2 regions of the Acidovorax sp. FG48 genome follow, and region 1 is predicted to be linked to the other one. Evidence: riboswitches for the same ligand, from Rfam matches in the RefSeq annotation. Region 1 holds a riboswitch; the other holds the start of a gene.
The links. A riboswitch is a leader RNA that binds a small molecule or an ion and turns the genes downstream of it on or off. The one in region 1 is predicted to bind glycine.
Positions count from the first base shown of each region.

Region 2: linked by a shared signal. The riboswitch ahead of ACODSU_RS14570 (D-amino acid dehydrogenase) and the one ahead of gcvT (glycine cleavage system aminomethyltransferase GcvT) in region 1 are both predicted to bind glycine.

Region 1 covers NZ_JBMDJH010000012.1:86,910-90,097, reverse strand. Annotated here, with positions in the region: gene ACODSU_RS17135 (TRAP transporter large permease) at 1-969, shown strand, start outside; glycine riboswitch at 975-1,080, shown strand; glycine riboswitch at 1,094-1,225, shown strand; gene gcvT (glycine cleavage system aminomethyltransferase GcvT) at 1,273-2,415, shown strand; gene gcvH (glycine cleavage system protein GcvH) at 2,497-2,871, shown strand; gene gcvP (aminomethyl-transferring glycine dehydrogenase) at 2,986-3,188, shown strand, end outside.
Region 2 covers NZ_JBMDJH010000009.1:113,279-116,466, reverse strand. Annotated here, with positions in the region: gene sorU (SorU family sulfite dehydrogenase c-type cytochrome subunit) at 1-162, shown strand, start outside; gene ACODSU_RS14570 (D-amino acid dehydrogenase) at 226-1,542, opposite strand; glycine riboswitch at 1,638-1,749, opposite strand; gene ACODSU_RS14565 (2-keto-4-pentenoate hydratase) at 1,980-2,762, shown strand; gene ACODSU_RS14560 (YXWGXW repeat-containing protein) at 2,805-3,188, opposite strand, start outside.

The DNA.
Region 1 (3,188 bases):
GCCGTGTCTGGCTCGTCAGTCGCCACCACGTTTGCGATTGGCGCCATCCTGATCCCTGCGCTCATCAAGCATGGCTACCCCACCAGCTACGCCGCCGCGCTGCAGGCCACCAGTGCTGAGCTGGGCGTGATCATCCCTCCGTCCATTCCGATGATCCTGTACGGGGTTAGCGCCGAGGTATCGATCGGTGAACTGTTCATCGCCGGCTTTGGCCCCGGGCTGCTGATCAGCGGCGCGCTCATGTTGTTCGTGTGGGGTTACTGCAAGTACAAGGGCTGGGGCAAAAACGACGGTGATGGGCGCATGCCTTTTGGCAAGGCCACGCTGCAGGCGGGCTGGGCGCTGCTGATGCCCGTGATCATCCTGGGCGGCATCTATGGCGGCGTGTTCACCCCCACCGAGGCATCAGCCGTCGCTGTGTTCTACGCGCTGGTGGTCGGCATCGTCATCTACCGCGAGATCAAGCTCAAGGACCTGTTCGCCATCCTGCGCAAATCGGCCATCTCATCGGCGGTGATCATGTTCATCATCGCCAACGCCGGGCTGTTTGCATTCCTCATTACACGTGCAGGCGTGCCCGATGCCATCGGCCGGTGGCTGGAGGCGGTGCTGCAGTCCCCGACCCTGTTCCTGCTGGGCGTGAACGCCGCGCTGTTCGTGATTGGCATGTTCATCGAGACCAGTGCGGCGATCATCGTGCTGGCCCCCATCCTGGCGCCCGTGGCCATGCACTTTGGCGTAGACCCCGTGCACTTCGGGCTGATCATGGTGGTGAACCTGGCGCTGGGCATGATCACGCCCCCGTTCGGAGTGAACCTGTTTGCTGCCTGCACGGTGGCCAGAATCTCGCTGGACCGGATCATCAAGCACCTGCTGCCGTTCGTGGGCGTGATTCTGGTGTGCCTGCTGATCATCACCTACGTGCCATCGATCTCGTTGGCACTTCGGGATCTGGTCTACGCAAAGTAGTTAGAATCGCCCGGTCAGGAGAGAGTGCTCCATCTTGTCCATAAGACGCGCAGCACCGCCGAAGGCGCAGGCAGCAGCCGAACGCTCAGGCAAAAGGACTGGCAACCGCCCGCAGCGATGTGGGCGTTCCCTTGCTGGAGAGAGGTGGCCCCACAGAAAAGAAACTGTGTGCAGGCCATCCACCGAAGGAGCAAACCGCACGGCCAGCCAGGGCGCTGCGGTGAATCTCTCAGGTAAAGCGGACAGCAGGGCAAATCCCGTGACCACACCCTGGTCGCGGCCCCCATTTGCCCGGAGTCCGCCATGTCAGCCACCGCCCCCCTGCTCACCACGCCCCTGAACGCCCTGCACATCGAGCTGGGCGCCCGCATGGTGCCTTTTGCAGGCTATTCCATGCCCGTGCAGTACCCCGCAGGCCTGATGGCCGAGCATGTGCACACCCGCACCGCCGCCGGCCTGTTTGACGTGTCGCACATGGGCCAGCTCAAGCTCATCGGCGCCGACGCTGCCGCAGCGTTTGAAACCCTGATGCCCGTGGATGTGATCGACCTGCCCGTGGGCAAGCAGCGCTACGGTCTGCTGCTGACCGACGAAGGCACGATCATTGACGATCTGATGTTCTTCAACCAGGGCATCGTGGATGGCGAGCCCACCTTGTTCGTCATTGTCAACGGCGCCTGCAAGGTGGGCGACATTGCCCATATCCAGGCCCGCATCGGCCAGCGCTGTAAGGTGGTGCCCATGCCCGACCACGCCCTGCTCGCTCTGCAGGGCCCACAGGCCGTCACCGCCTTAGCCCGCTTGGCGCCCGGTGTTGAAAAGCTGGTGTTCATGACCGGTGGCGCGTTCAGCATTGCAGGCTGCGACTGCTTTGTGACCCGCAGCGGCTACACCGGCGAAGACGGCTTTGAAATCTCTGTACCCGCCGCGCAGGCCGAGACGCTCGCCCGCGCCCTGCTGGTCCAGCCTGAAGTCAAGCCCATCGGCCTGGGCGCCCGCAACTCGCTGCGCCTCGAAGCAGGCCTGTGCCTGTATGGCAACGACATCGACACCACCACCACACCCCCCGAAGCCGCGCTGAACTGGGCCATCCAGAAGGTGCGCCGCACCGGTGGCGCGCGTGCAGGCGGCTTCCCGGGTGCCGACAAGGTGCTCGCACAGATCGACAACCCTTCCAGCCTGCCCCGGAAGCGCGTGGGCCTGGTGGCGCTCGAGCGCGTGCCGGTGCGCGAACACACCGAACTGCAAAGCACGGACGGCCAGAAGATCGGCGAAGTCACCAGCGGCCTGCTGGGCCCCACGGTGAACGAACCCGTGGCCATGGGCTACGTCACGCCCGCCTTTGTAGCCATCGGCACCCGTGTCAACGCCATCGTGCGCGGCAAGGCGGTGCCCATGGAAGTGCGCGCCATGCCGTTTGTGCCGGCCAATTACTACCGCGGCTGATTTCATCAGCGAAGCGCAGAAGCTGCGCCCGCTTACATTGCAGATTCCTTTACTTTTTTTCCTTTGCTTGAGGAGCTTCCCATGACGATCAAATTCTCCAAAGACCACGAGTGGATCAACGCCGCTGATGCCAACGCTTCGGTGGTGGGCATCACCGTGCACGCGCAGGACGCCCTGGGCGACGTGGTGTTTGTAGACCTGCCCGAAGTGGGCAAAAGCTTTGCCCAGGGCGAAGTGGCAGGTGTGGTCGAGTCCGTGAAGGCCGCCGCCGATGTGTACATGCCCGTCTCTGGCGAAGTGGTCGAAGTGAACGAAGCCCTGCGTGCCGACCCATCCCTTGCCAACAGCGACCCGCTGGGCGCTGGCTGGTTCTTCAAGGTCAAGCTGGCCGACGCGAGCCAGCTCGACGCCCTGCTGGACGAAGCCACGTACACAGAGTTCGCCAAGAACGCCTGATCCCTGCCGACTTACAGGGCATGGCGCCGGGCCATGCCCGGCCCGCCGCCCTGCCGCGTGCGCGCTCTTTCCCCGGCACCGCCCCCAACCCGCTGCGACCTACGAGACTGCCCCATGCTGATGCAATCCGCCACCCCCCTTGGCGCGCTTGAAAACGCCACCGAATTCCTGCCCCGCCACATCGGCATCGACGCGGCCGACGAAGCGCACATGCTGTCGGTGATCGGCGAGGCCTCGCGCCGTGCGCTCATCGAATCCATCGTGCCGCGCTCCATCGCACGCAGCCGGGGCATGGACCTGCCAGCGCCGCTCACAGA
Region 2 (3,188 bases), on a different contig from region 1:
GTCGGACCGGTGCTGGATGAGTTGAAGCCCGACGCGGGCCGCGTGTTGCGCGCGCTCAAGGCGGGCATCGGTGTAATGCCCTCGTATGCCGAGCGCATGAGCGAGAAGGACATGTTGGCCGTGGCGCAGTTTGTGGCGCACGCCACGGGCGCGGCCAAGTAGGCGCAGCCTTTCGCACCGGTTGCAGCGTGGCCTCGCTGCAACCGCCTGCAACCGCGCGCTGCCTCAGGCCGCCGTGCGCGACGGCACCAGCGCCGCCCCGGCTGCGCGCCCTTGCAGCCCCTGGAACGCAAAGTCCACCTCGGGCACGCGGCCACTCACGATGTCGGCCAGCGCCTTGCCCGAGCCGCAGGCGTGCGTCCAGCCCAGCGTGCCGTGGCCGGTGTTGAGGAACAAATTGCCCACTTTGGTCTTGCCGATCAGCGGCACGTTGCTGGGCGTGGCGGGGCGCAGGCCGCTCCAGAACTGCGCCTGGGTGGTGTCGCCGGCGCCGGGGAAGAGCTGCTCCACCCGCCGCACGATGGCCTCGCAGCGCACCTGGTTCAGGTGGCGGTCGTAGCCATTCAATTCCGCCGTGCCCGCAATGCGCAGGCGGTCGCCCCGCTCGCTGGTGTAGCGTGAGAACACGAGCTTGAACTCGTCGTCCGTCAGGCTCACCTGGTGTGCCTTGCTGGCGTCCTTGACCGGCATCGTCACCGAGTAGCCCTTGGCCGGGTAGATGGGCAGCTGGATGCCCAGCGGCTGCGCCAGCAGCGGGCTGAACGAGCCCATGGCCAGCACAAACGCATCGCCGCGCACGCGCTCGAAGCGGCCTTCGGCATTGGTCACTTCGACATGGTCGATACGGCCGCCCACCTCGCGCAGTGCGGTGATGTGGTGGCCCATGCGGAACTGCACGCCCGCCGCCTCGCACAGCTTGGCCAGCTCGCGCGTGAACTGGTTGGCGTCGCCGGATTCATCTTCGGCCGTGTAGGTGGCGCCTGCGAGCTGCGGGCGGATGTGGGCCAGCGCGGGCTCGATGCGCACGGCCTCGTCAGCACTGATCACCTGGCGCTCGCAGCCCAGCGCGCGCATCTGCTCGGCCGGGGCCAGCGCGCCGTCGAATTCTTTTTGGTTGGTATAGAAGTGCAGGATGCCCTGTGTGCGCTGGTCGTACTGGATGCCAGTGGCCGCGCGCAGCTGCTGCAGCGTGTCGCGGCTGTAGGTGCCCAGGCGCACGATCTGTTCGATGTTGTGGCGCGTGCGTGCGGGCGTGCAGTTGCGCAGGAAGGACAGGCCCCACAGCCACTGGCGCATGTCGGCGCGCAGGCGGAAGAGCAAGGGCGCATCTTCCTTGCCCAGCCATTGCAGCACCTTGAGCGGCGCATTGGGGTTGGCCCAGGGCTCGGCGTGGCTCACCGAGATCTGGCCGCCGTTGGCAAAGCTGGTTTCGGCGCCGGGCGTGCCCTGGCGGTCGATGACGGTCACTTCGTGACCCAGTTGCGAGAGGAAATAAGCCGAAGTCACGCCGAGCAAGCCGGCGCCCAAAACGATCACGCGCATGATTTTCAAAGCCTTTCTGGGCTCTGGCGCTAGAAAAACATGCGCTGGCAGCTATGAATTCAATAGCGTGCAGCTGGCGCATGAATGCCCTAGCTGCCGCTCCCCCTGTCCTTGGTACCTGAGAGATTCACCGCTACCCACCCGGGCTGCGGCTTGCTCCTTCGGTGCGCTTCGCGTTGCGCGAGGCGGCTCTCCAGACGGCTTTGATGAATGGTGCAGTACGGGACCTGAGCGTGTATGGGAGTTTGCGCCTTCGGTGCAGCGGTGGCCTGTGCCTGCCGTGCTCTCCTGCGAGGCCGATTCTAGGGGGCAAGCCTGTGCGCCGGATCAACTCCGGCGGCTAATGGGGCGCAATCGTTGCTGATGCAGCGGGGCGGGGCCGATGGGGGAAGGTGCCGATAATCCCGCCGACCCCTTGCACCACGGAGAGTTTTGTCATGTCCCCCACCGCTTTGGACCCTGCCGCCAGCGCCGCCGTCATCACCCAGGCCCGGGAAGTGCGCACGCCCCGCCCGTTGGACTTTCCCGCAGGGCTGCGCCCGCGGGATGCCTCCGAGGCCTATGCCGTGCAAGACGCGGTGGTGCGTGCACGCGGGCACATCGCTGGCTGGAAGGTCGGGGCTGCGTCGCCCCAGGCGCAACCGGCACGCGCTGCACTCACCCGCGATTCGGTGTGGGTGGCTGCAGCGGGCGAGCCCGTGTTGCTGGCTGCATCTGGTTTTGCCGTGATGGGGGTGGAGGCGGAATGGGTCTACGAACTGGGGGCCGACCTGCCCGCCCGCGCCACCCCCTACAGCGCCGCCGAAGTGCTGGCGGCCGTGGCGTCGGTGCGGGCCGCCATCGAGGTGTGCGACACGCGCTTTGCTGCCTGGGCGCAGCAGGGCGAGTGGAGCCGCCTGGCCGACCAGGCATGCCACGGAGCGCTGATTGTGGGGACTGGCACCGACGAAGTGGCCACCGCACAGCCCCTGGCGCAAGCGGTGACTTTGTCGGTAAACGGGGCCGTGGCCGTGCAACATGCCACCTGGGGCAACCCGGCGGGCGACCCGCTGCGCCTGCTGGTGTGGCTGGCCAACGAAGGCGCGCGCAGCCTGGGTGGACTGCGCGCGGGGCACTGGGTCACCACCGGGTCATGCACCGGCACCGTGCTGGTGGCGCCGGGGGCCGAGGTGGTGGCCGACTTTCCCGGGCTGGGGCAGGCGGTGTTGCACCTGCCATAAAGGCACAGGGCCTGGCGCCCTGGCTAGCCAGCGGAGCGTCGATCAGTTGCGGCGTGGGTTGTCCGGCTGGTGGTCGCGGCGGTTGGGCACGCCGTCGCCGTCACGGTCGCGGTCATTGCGGTTGGCAATGCCGTCGCCATCGCGGTCCCAACCGCCCCGGTGCAGCTCCCAGCGCCCGTCGCGCTGCTCCCACTGGGGGGTGCGATAGCGGTAGCCTGGCCGCACCTTTTCAAAGTGGCCTGCCACCCATACATGGCGGTGGCCCCGCCAGTCCCAGTAGCCAGGCACCCACACCTGTCCCTTGCGGGCGTGTGGAACGGCTTCGCGGCGGGGTGGCGGGGGTGCCGGAATGACGATGCCCTGCTGCGGGCCCGACTGCACGATGACAGTGGCTTGCGTGGCGGCCTGTGCCGGTGTGATGGCCCC